Sporichthya polymorpha DSM 43042: one gene and its partners. Each later gene encodes a partner of the first gene's protein in a complex. Links are inferred from orthologs where the notes say so. Each region holds a gene or a part of one and is shown in the gene's direction. Other genes may lie near its edges.

What was found. Proteins that work in one complex are often made in the same cells at the same time.
Region 2: the proteins of tsaD (region 1) and tsaB are in contact, whole or in part, in a solved structure (PDB 4WQ4), measured with the Escherichia coli proteins. The link is inferred for Sporichthya polymorpha DSM 43042 from one-to-one orthologs.
Region 3: the proteins of tsaD (region 1) and tsaE are in contact, whole or in part, in a crystal structure (PDB 6N9A), measured with the Thermotoga maritima proteins. The link is inferred for Sporichthya polymorpha DSM 43042 from one-to-one orthologs. Residues at the interface, in WP_004082750.1 of Thermotoga maritima: Cys10, Asp11, Arg49, His50, Leu82, Gly84, Gly135, Gly136, Glu154, Thr155, Leu156, Asp157, Asp158, Ser159, Glu162, Asp165, Lys166, Arg169, Leu170, Tyr175, Lys213, Thr214, Leu217, Tyr218, Gln221, Arg222, Asn324; in WP_004082108.1 of Thermotoga maritima: Leu37, Gly38, Lys46, Lys57, Val59, Lys60, Ser61, Thr63, Phe64, Thr65, Leu66, Met67, Val69, Pro71, Tyr82, Arg83, Leu84, Asp86, Asp88, Phe89, Asp93, Ile128, Asp130, Glu131, Arg134.

The regions. Positions count from the first base shown.
Region 1 is NZ_KB913029.1:4,551,943-4,556,102, reverse strand. What follows is about bases 535-3,483. They hold tsaD (tRNA (adenosine(37)-N6)-threonylcarbamoyltransferase complex transferase subunit TsaD), read left to right. Parts: upstream 535-1,458; coding sequence 1,459-2,508; downstream 2,509-3,483. Other genes in these bases: cobN (cobaltochelatase subunit CobN), read right to left, coding at 3,369-3,483; SPOPO_RS33180 (phosphatase PAP2 family protein), read right to left, coding at 2,530-3,315; SPOPO_RS0122155 (hypothetical protein), read left to right, coding at 1,090-1,452; SPOPO_RS0122160 (DUF475 domain-containing protein), read left to right, coding at 535-1,093. Outside these bases: more of SPOPO_RS0122160, read left to right, coding at 1-534; more of cobN, read right to left, coding at 3,484-4,160.
Region 2 is NZ_KB913029.1:2,978,764-2,981,749, forward strand. It holds tsaB (tRNA (adenosine(37)-N6)-threonylcarbamoyltransferase complex dimerization subunit type 1 TsaB), read left to right. Parts: upstream 1-1,164; coding sequence 1,165-1,809; downstream 1,810-2,986. Other genes in the region: SPOPO_RS29670 (alpha/beta fold hydrolase), read left to right, coding at 1-628; tsaE (tRNA (adenosine(37)-N6)-threonylcarbamoyltransferase complex ATPase subunit type 1 TsaE), read left to right, coding at 625-1,149; rimI (ribosomal protein S18-alanine N-acetyltransferase), read left to right, coding at 1,817-2,278; SPOPO_RS0114615 (THUMP-like domain-containing protein), read right to left, coding at 2,241-2,986. UniProt on the Escherichia coli protein: Required for the formation of a threonylcarbamoyl group on adenosine at position 37 (t(6)A37) in tRNAs that read codons beginning with adenine.
Region 3 is NZ_KB913029.1:2,978,151-2,981,149, forward strand. It holds tsaE (tRNA (adenosine(37)-N6)-threonylcarbamoyltransferase complex ATPase subunit type 1 TsaE), read left to right. Parts: upstream 1-1,237; coding sequence 1,238-1,762; downstream 1,763-2,999. Other genes in the region: alr (alanine racemase), read left to right, coding at 1-102; SPOPO_RS29670 (alpha/beta fold hydrolase), read left to right, coding at 99-1,241; tsaB (tRNA (adenosine(37)-N6)-threonylcarbamoyltransferase complex dimerization subunit type 1 TsaB), read left to right, coding at 1,778-2,422; rimI (ribosomal protein S18-alanine N-acetyltransferase), read left to right, coding at 2,430-2,891; SPOPO_RS0114615 (THUMP-like domain-containing protein), read right to left, coding at 2,854-2,999. UniProt on the Escherichia coli protein: Required for the formation of a threonylcarbamoyl group on adenosine at position 37 (t(6)A37) in tRNAs that read codons beginning with adenine.

The DNA.
Region 1 (4,160 bases):
GCTCTACGGCGGGATCGAGGGCCTGCTGCTCGTGGCGATCCTGTCGATCCTGGAGATCTCGCTGTCGTTCGACAACGCGGTCGTCAACGCCAAGATCCTCGAGCGGATGAGCCACTTCTGGCAGCGGATGTTCCTGACCGTCGGCGTGCTCATCGCCGTCTTCGGCATGCGCCTGGTGTTCCCGCTGCTCATCGTCGGTGTCACCGCCCACCTCGGGCCGATCGAGGCCATCGATCTCGCCCTGGAGAAGGGCGACCTTCACGAGCCCGGCTCCTACGCCTACCTGCTCGACGAGGCGCACCCGCTGGTCGCGTCCTTCGGCGGGATGTTCCTGCTGATGCTGTTCCTGGACTTCCTGTTCGACACCGAACGCCCGAACCACTGGCTGACCTACATCGAACGCCCGCTCGCGCGGGCCGGCATCCTGCCGACGGCCTCGATCATCCTGGCGCTCACCTCGCTGGCGCTGGCCGCGGAGTACCTGGCCGACGACCCGGGCGAGGTCCTCATCTCGGGCGTCCTCGGCCTGATCACCTACCTGCTGGTCGACGGCCTCGGTCGGCTGTTCGAGAGCCAAGGTGTCGCGGAGGACGTGCTGAGCGAGGACAGCGACGAGGCGTTGCGGACGGTGCCGGTGACGCGCAGCGGCCCGTCGGGGACCGCGAAGGCCACCGGCAAGGCCGGGTTCTTTCTCTTCCTCTACGTCAACGTCCTCGACGCGTCGTTCTCGTTCGACGGTGTGCTCGGCGCGTTCGCCATCACCCAGGACCCGATCATCATCGCGCTCGGCCTCGGCATCGGCGCGCTCTACATCCGTTCGTTCACGGTCTTCCTGGTGCGGCGCGGAACCCTCGGCGACTACATCTATCTGGAGCACGGGGCGATGTGGGCGATCGGGGCGCTCGCGGTGATCCTGCTGTTGACGATCTCGATCCACGTCGACGAACTCATCACCGGCGGCATCGGCCTGCTCTTCGTCCTGGGCGGCATCGCCAGCTCGGTCGCGCACAACAAGCGGATGGGCGGCCCGGCCTCGCGCCGGAAGATCTCACCGTCGAGCAGCGAGGCAGGGCGCGGGGTGAGCGCGTCGTGAGCACGACCGGGCTCGGGGCCGAACCCCCGCGCCGGTTGCGGGGGAAGAAGCGCCGCGCGTGGGAGGCCCGGGCGGCACAGGAGGCCGCGGCCGAGGCCTTCGCCCGCATGGACTCCGCCCAGCGCGAGCTGCGGGCCCGCTTCGCCGATCCCGCGGCCGCCCCGTCCGGGTGGTCCGAGCTGGACGCCGACACCGAGGCCGCCGCGCGGAGCTATCTGCAGACCCAGGACCGGCACCCGGTCGCGGAGGAGGTCGGCAAGTCCGAGCTGCTCGCCGCCGCCGTCGCGTACCGCCAGGCCGCGTTCGACTGTGCCCGCGCCGCCGAGCGCCTTGCCGAATTCGCCCGCGCGCATCCCTGAGTCACAATGGGCCCCATGCCTGTGGTGGTGGGGATCGAGACCTCGTGCGACGAGACCGGTGTCGGCGTCGTCCGCGACGGTGAGCTGATCGGCGAGGCGCTGGCGTCGAGCATGGACGAGCACGCCCGCTTCGGTGGCGTCGTGCCCGAGGTCGCGGCGCGCGCCCACCTGGAGGCGCTGGTCCCGGCCATGGAGCTGGCACTGGACCGCGCGGGCATCACCTCCGCCGACGTCGACGCGATCGCCGTCACCGCCGGCCCGGGCCTCGCGACCGCGCTGCAGGTCGGCCTCGCCGCCGCCAAGGCGTACTCGATCGCCTGGGGCGTCCCGCTCTACGGCGTCCACCACCTCGCCGGGCACGTCGCCGCCGACGCGCTGGCGCACGGTGCCCTGCCGAACCCCTGCGTCGTGCTGATCGTCTCCGGTGGGCACACCTCGCTGCTCTACTGCCGCGACCTCGTCGACGACCCCATCGAGCACCTCGGCGACACTCTCGACGACGCCGCCGGCGAGGCGTTCGACAAGGTCGGTCGCGTCCTCGGTCTGCCGTTCCCCGGCGGCCCGGCCATCGACCGGATCGCGAAGGAGGGCGACCCGACCGCGATCGCGTTCCCGCGCGGGCTCTCCCGTCCGCAGGACCCGCCGTTCGAGTTCTCGTTCTCGGGCCTGAAGACCGCGGTCGCGCGCTGGGTGGAGGCCCGCGAGCGGGCGGGCGAGCCGATCCCGGTCGCCGACGTCGCGGCCTCGTTCCAGGACGCCGTCGTCGACGTGCTCGTCGACAAGTCGCTCGCCGCCTGCGTGGAGCGGCAGTGCGGCGACCTGCTCATCGTCGGTGGCGTCGCGGCGAACAGTCGCCTGCGCGAGGTCGCCGCCGAGCGCGCCGCGGCCGCCGGGGTGCGCCTGCGGATCCCGGCGCTGAAGTACTGCACCGACAACGGCCCGATGATCGCGTCGGTCGGTCACATGCTCGTCGTCAGCGGCGCCGCGCCGGACGCGCTCTCGCTCGGCGCCGACCCCTCCGCGATCCTCCAGGCGGCGACGCTCGTCCCGGCCTGACCCGGCCGGCCGGGGACCGCGTCACTGCTGGGTGAGGGCGAAGTGAGGGCGCGTCAGACCCGGCGACCCGGGCGAGCGGCCGCGGAATCGCTCGTAGGCGAGAACGGCGCCGTAGCCGGACAGCGCGACGGCCGTCCCGCAGATGACGTCGAGGACGTAGTGGTTCGCGGTCGCGACGACCGCCGTCGCCATCAGCACCGGCGACGCCACGGCCAGCGCGCGCAGCACCCAGTGCCGCGCGGCGCGCCAGACGACGATGCCGACGAGCAGGTTCCAGCCGACGTGCAAGCTCGGCATCGCGGCGTACTGGTTGACGAACGCCGGTGGTTGCAGGACGCGGTAGGAGTGCGACCAGACCGTGACGGTGTCGACGAACTCCGCCTCGGGCAGCAGACGCGGCGGGCTGACCGGGTATCGGGCGAAGATCAGCAGGCCGATGCCGCCGGAGACGATCATCGCGTTGCGGAGTTGGGTGTAGGCCGCGCGGACGTAGCGGTGCAGCAGCACCAGTGTCGTGAGAATGACGGGCCAGTGCCCCCAGATGTAGACCCAGTTGAAGAACGTGGTCATGCTCCGGTGCGCCACCACCGCCGAGTGGATGCTGTTCTCCCAGGCGATGTCGAGCCGGTCCTCGAAGTTGAGGATCGCGTACGCGTTCTCGGTGGCCCGTTCCTCCGACCCCTCGGTGACGTGCCGCGTGAGGAAGTACGGGGCGGCGCACGCGGCGACCAAGGCACACTGCGTCAGGCCCGCGAAAGTCCGTCGCGAGCGGGTGGGGAGATCGCTCGCCGTGGGGCGAACAGCCATCGACTCAATGTAGCCAGCCTTTGGCCGGGAGAACGAAAACTTTCAGCGGGTGCTCAGGTTCCCGCTTCGAGGTCGCCCTCGGTCTCCAGGTAGGCCTGCCGCAGGCCCGCCATCGTCTCCGGGTCGGGGTTCTCCCAGAGCCCGCGGTCGGCCGCCTCGAGCAGTCGCTCGGTGATGCCGTGGAGGGCCCAAGGGTTCGACTCGGCGAAGAACTTCCGCTGCTCCGGGTCGAGGACGTAACTCTCCGTCAGTTTCTCGTACATCCAGTCCTCGACGACGCCGGCGGTGGCGTCGTAGCCGAAGAGGTAGTCGACGGTGGCGGCGAGTTCGAACGCGCCCTTGTAGCCGTGGCGGCGCATCGCGGCGATCCAGCGCGGGTTGACCACGCGGGCGCGGAAGATGCGGGCCGTCTCCTCGGAGAGGGTGCGGGTGCGCACCGCGTCCGGGTTGGTGGAGTCGCCGATGTACGCGGCTGGGGCCTTGCCCGTCAGGGCGCGCACGGTCGCGACCATGCCGCCGTGGTACTGGAAGTAGTCGTCGGAGTCGGCGATGTCGTGCTCGCGGGTGTCGACGTTCTTCGCCGCGACCGCGATGCGCTTGTAGGCCGTCTCCATGTCCGGGCGGGCGGGCAGGCCGTCGAGGTCGCGGCCGTAGGCGTAACCGCCCCAGACTGCGTAGACCTCCGCGAGGTCGGCGTCGTCGCGCCAGTTGCGGGAGTCGATGAGGGGGAGCAGGCCCGCGCCGTACGCACCGGGCTTGGAACCGAAGACGCGCAGCGTGGCGCGGCGCCGGTCGCCGTGGGTCGCGAGGTCGTCGTCGACGTGGGCGCGGACGTAGTTGTCCTC
Region 2 (2,986 bases), 1.6 Mb from region 1 along the record:
GGTCGTCATGGGCTACGCCGACGCTCACCCGAAGCTCTTCGGTGACCGGATCGTCGGCGTCGCGCTGCTCACCACCTCGCCGGGCCGGCTCGCGGAGATGACCCTCGGCCTGCCCGCCGCGCTCGTGCAGCGGATGTGGCCGGTCGCGCCGACCGTCGTCAACCGCGTCGCCACCCACCCGCTCGCCGTGCGCCGCGGGATGAAGGCCGACCGCGGGATCGGGCTGATGATCACGCGCCGGCTGTCGTTCGGGCGCGCCGACGTCCCCACGTCGCTGGTGCGGTTCGCCGGTCGGCTGCTGTCGTCCACGCCGCTGGACGTCTTCGCCGAGTTCTTCGCCGAGTTCGACCGGCACGACAAGGAGGCCGCGCTCCCGGTGCTGCAGACGTGCCCCACGCTGATCGTCGCGGCCGAGCGGGACATGCTCACGCCCGCGGACCACAGCCGGGCCATGGCACGGATCCTCCCGGAGGCGGAGCTGCTGGTGCTGCCGCACTCCGGTCACCTCGTCCAGCTCGAGGATCCCGAGGAGGTCAACGCCGCGCTGCGCCGGTTGCTGGAGCGCGTGCGCCTGACCGCCGCCCCGACGGGCAAGCGGCGCAAGCCTGCGTCAGGATCGTCGTCATGACCTCCCCCTTGGTGCTGGAGATCCCGACCGCCGCCGACATGCAGGCGCTCGGCGCGCGGCTGGCGTCCGTGCTGCGCGCGGGGGATCTCCTCGTTCTCACCGGCGACCTCGGCGCGGGCAAGACGACGCTGACGCAGGGCCTCGGTGCCGCGCTCGGTGTCCGGGGTCGGGTGGCGTCGCCGACGTTCGTCATCTCCCGGGTGCACCCGGCCGACGGGGCCGGCCCCGCGCTCGTCCACGTCGACACGTACCGGATGGCCGACGCCCTCGAAGTCGCGGACCTCGACCTGGAGTACTCGCTGGCGGACTCGGTCACGGTCGTCGAGTGGGGTGCGGGGCTGGTCGAGGACCTCTCCGCCGACCGGCTGGAGATCGTGCTCACGCGGCAGGCCGAGCCGCCGCCCGGGGCGGACCCTGACGACCCGAGCGCCGCAATCCGCACGGTGACCGTCACCGCGGTGGGCGACCGGTGGGCCGGGACCGACCTCGCGGCGGCGCTGTGCGTGCCCTCCGGAGCCTGACCTACGCTTGCGCGCGTGCTGCTGCTGGCTCTGGACACCTCGACCCCCGCGGTCTCGGTCGCGCTCTGGCGGGACGGGGAGACCCTCGCGGCGGAATCCGTCGTCGACGCCCGGCGGCACAACGAGCTGCTCGCCGTCCACGTCGAGGCCGTCCTGACCCGGGCTGGTGTGAAGCCCCGTCAGCTCGACGGGGTCGCTGCGGGCGTCGGCCCCGGGCCGTACACGGGGCTACGCGTCGGTCTGATGACGGCCCGCGCCCTCTCGCACGCGCTCGGCGTCCCGGCGTACGGGATCTGCTCGCTCGACGTCCTCGCCCGTGCGGCCGCCCGCATCGTCGACGGCGAGTTCGTCGTCGCCACGGACGCCCGGCGCAAGGAGGTCTACTGGGCCGGCTACGCCGACGGGCAGCGGGTCTCCGGCCCGGCGGTCGACAAGCCGGGTGAGGTGCCCTACTCCGGCCCGGTGGTGGGCGAGGGCGGCGTGCTCTACCCGGAGGCGTTCCCCGGCGCGCGCCCGCCGCTGTACCCCGACCCGGCCGACCTGGCCGCGATCGTCGCCGAGCACCTCGCCGCCGGTCGCGAGACGCTCCCGCTGGAGCCGCTGTACCTGCGCAAGCCGGACGCCGTCGAACCCGGGGCCCGCAAGCGCGTCGGGGGCTGAGGTCCCCGTGGCGGACCTGGGGCCGATCCGCTGGTGGGACGTGGAGACGCTCACCGCGATCGAGGCCGACCTGTTCGGGGTCGACGCCTGGTCGGCGGAGACGTTCTGGGGTGAGCTCGCCGGCATCCCCGAGACCCGTTGGTACCGGGCGGCGGTGGAGGGCGAGGAGATCGTCGGCTACGTCGGGTTGGCCGCGATCGACGGCACCGGTGACGTCCAGACCGTGGCAGTCCGCCGGGACCAGCAGGGCAGCGGACTCGGAGCCCTCCTGCTCGACGCTCTGCTGGCGGAGGCTCAGAACCGCGGCTGCTCCGAGGTCCTGCTCGAGGTGCGCGCCGACAACCCGGCCGCGATCCGGTTGTACTCCAAGCGCGCCTTCGAGCGCATCGCCGAACGGCCGCGCTACTACGCCGACGGCGTCGCGGCGCTGATCATGCGCCGGGTGCTGGATCCGATAGCGGCGGACTGACCGGGCGCACCAGCAGGGCGATCCGGCCCCTGCCGTGCCGGGTGACCACCACGGTCGCCTCGGCGGAGCCGCGCGCGCCCCGCAGCAGGTCGCGGCGCAACTGCTCGGGCAGGACGTCCACCCCGCGCTTCTTCACGACCACGACACCCACCCCGCGCTCGCGCAGCACCGCGCGCAGCCGGGACACCGAGAACGGCAGGACGTCGGTGACCTCGTACGCGGTCGCGAACGGCGTGGGCACGTGGGTGTCCGCGGTGACGTAGGCGATCGTCGGGTCCAGCAGCCGGCCGTCGACCGCCTCGACGACGGCGCCGACCAGGTGGGCGCGGATCACCGCCCCGTCGGGTTCGTACAGGAACCGACCGGGGTCGCCGACCGGCGGTGGCTCCTCCTCGCTGTCGGGCCCGGCCGCGCTCAGCGTCTGCCCTCCCGGCAGGAGCGTCGCGCGCCGCCGCGCGCCGTCGGCCAGGCCGGCCGCGAGGCCCGGGGAGTACAGCGCGGCCTCCTTCACCTCGCCGCGCAGGGACACCCACTCGATCGCGACGCCCGGCTCGGGCAGGTTGTGGGGGATGCCGGGGGCCACCTTCGCCACCGTCGCCGGCCGCCGCAGCAGCTCCCGCACGAACGACCACGGTGGCGAGTACGCGTCCGGATCGAACACGCGGCCCCGCGCCGCGCGCCGGGCCGGATCCACGAACACCGCCGCGC
Region 3 (2,999 bases), 1.6 Mb from region 1 along the record:
GAACCCACGGTGCAGGAATGGGCCGACACGATCGGCACCATCACCTACGAGGTCGTCACCGGCATCGGGGCGCGAATTCCGCGGGTGTACACCGGCGCATGAGTTCGGCCGAACCGTTCGGAGTCACCGAAGCAGCAGCTGACGCGGGGTCAGGTGCCTTGCGCTGGGCGGTCAGTGCGGGTCTGATGGCCGGCGGCGCTCTCGCCACGGCCGGGGCCCGGCGCTACGCCCGGGCGCGCGCCGCCGCCCGCCCGGACCCGTTGCGCAAGGAGCCGTTCGGCGCGCTGCACACCGACCCGATTCTCGTGACCGCGAACGACGGGGTCGAACTCGTCGTCGAGGTCGAGGAGCCGGACGGCGCTCCCGTCGGCGCCCCGACGATCGTCTTCCTCCCTGGCTTCTGCCTGCCGATGGACTGCTGGCACTTCCAACGTCGCGACCTGCGCGACCTGGGCCGGCTGGTCTTCTACGACCAGCGCGCGCACGGCCGGTCCGGGCGCGGGGCTCCCGAGCACGCCACGATCGAGCAACTTGCCGACGACCTCCACGCGGTCCTGCAGGCTGTGGCCCCGCAGGGTCCTGTGGTCCTCGTCGGGCACTCGCTCGGCGGGATGGTCGTCATGGGCTACGCCGACGCTCACCCGAAGCTCTTCGGTGACCGGATCGTCGGCGTCGCGCTGCTCACCACCTCGCCGGGCCGGCTCGCGGAGATGACCCTCGGCCTGCCCGCCGCGCTCGTGCAGCGGATGTGGCCGGTCGCGCCGACCGTCGTCAACCGCGTCGCCACCCACCCGCTCGCCGTGCGCCGCGGGATGAAGGCCGACCGCGGGATCGGGCTGATGATCACGCGCCGGCTGTCGTTCGGGCGCGCCGACGTCCCCACGTCGCTGGTGCGGTTCGCCGGTCGGCTGCTGTCGTCCACGCCGCTGGACGTCTTCGCCGAGTTCTTCGCCGAGTTCGACCGGCACGACAAGGAGGCCGCGCTCCCGGTGCTGCAGACGTGCCCCACGCTGATCGTCGCGGCCGAGCGGGACATGCTCACGCCCGCGGACCACAGCCGGGCCATGGCACGGATCCTCCCGGAGGCGGAGCTGCTGGTGCTGCCGCACTCCGGTCACCTCGTCCAGCTCGAGGATCCCGAGGAGGTCAACGCCGCGCTGCGCCGGTTGCTGGAGCGCGTGCGCCTGACCGCCGCCCCGACGGGCAAGCGGCGCAAGCCTGCGTCAGGATCGTCGTCATGACCTCCCCCTTGGTGCTGGAGATCCCGACCGCCGCCGACATGCAGGCGCTCGGCGCGCGGCTGGCGTCCGTGCTGCGCGCGGGGGATCTCCTCGTTCTCACCGGCGACCTCGGCGCGGGCAAGACGACGCTGACGCAGGGCCTCGGTGCCGCGCTCGGTGTCCGGGGTCGGGTGGCGTCGCCGACGTTCGTCATCTCCCGGGTGCACCCGGCCGACGGGGCCGGCCCCGCGCTCGTCCACGTCGACACGTACCGGATGGCCGACGCCCTCGAAGTCGCGGACCTCGACCTGGAGTACTCGCTGGCGGACTCGGTCACGGTCGTCGAGTGGGGTGCGGGGCTGGTCGAGGACCTCTCCGCCGACCGGCTGGAGATCGTGCTCACGCGGCAGGCCGAGCCGCCGCCCGGGGCGGACCCTGACGACCCGAGCGCCGCAATCCGCACGGTGACCGTCACCGCGGTGGGCGACCGGTGGGCCGGGACCGACCTCGCGGCGGCGCTGTGCGTGCCCTCCGGAGCCTGACCTACGCTTGCGCGCGTGCTGCTGCTGGCTCTGGACACCTCGACCCCCGCGGTCTCGGTCGCGCTCTGGCGGGACGGGGAGACCCTCGCGGCGGAATCCGTCGTCGACGCCCGGCGGCACAACGAGCTGCTCGCCGTCCACGTCGAGGCCGTCCTGACCCGGGCTGGTGTGAAGCCCCGTCAGCTCGACGGGGTCGCTGCGGGCGTCGGCCCCGGGCCGTACACGGGGCTACGCGTCGGTCTGATGACGGCCCGCGCCCTCTCGCACGCGCTCGGCGTCCCGGCGTACGGGATCTGCTCGCTCGACGTCCTCGCCCGTGCGGCCGCCCGCATCGTCGACGGCGAGTTCGTCGTCGCCACGGACGCCCGGCGCAAGGAGGTCTACTGGGCCGGCTACGCCGACGGGCAGCGGGTCTCCGGCCCGGCGGTCGACAAGCCGGGTGAGGTGCCCTACTCCGGCCCGGTGGTGGGCGAGGGCGGCGTGCTCTACCCGGAGGCGTTCCCCGGCGCGCGCCCGCCGCTGTACCCCGACCCGGCCGACCTGGCCGCGATCGTCGCCGAGCACCTCGCCGCCGGTCGCGAGACGCTCCCGCTGGAGCCGCTGTACCTGCGCAAGCCGGACGCCGTCGAACCCGGGGCCCGCAAGCGCGTCGGGGGCTGAGGTCCCCGTGGCGGACCTGGGGCCGATCCGCTGGTGGGACGTGGAGACGCTCACCGCGATCGAGGCCGACCTGTTCGGGGTCGACGCCTGGTCGGCGGAGACGTTCTGGGGTGAGCTCGCCGGCATCCCCGAGACCCGTTGGTACCGGGCGGCGGTGGAGGGCGAGGAGATCGTCGGCTACGTCGGGTTGGCCGCGATCGACGGCACCGGTGACGTCCAGACCGTGGCAGTCCGCCGGGACCAGCAGGGCAGCGGACTCGGAGCCCTCCTGCTCGACGCTCTGCTGGCGGAGGCTCAGAACCGCGGCTGCTCCGAGGTCCTGCTCGAGGTGCGCGCCGACAACCCGGCCGCGATCCGGTTGTACTCCAAGCGCGCCTTCGAGCGCATCGCCGAACGGCCGCGCTACTACGCCGACGGCGTCGCGGCGCTGATCATGCGCCGGGTGCTGGATCCGATAGCGGCGGACTGACCGGGCGCACCAGCAGGGCGATCCGGCCCCTGCCGTGCCGGGTGACCACCACGGTCGCCTCGGCGGAGCCGCGCGCGCCCCGCAGCAGGTCGCGGCGCAACTGCTCGG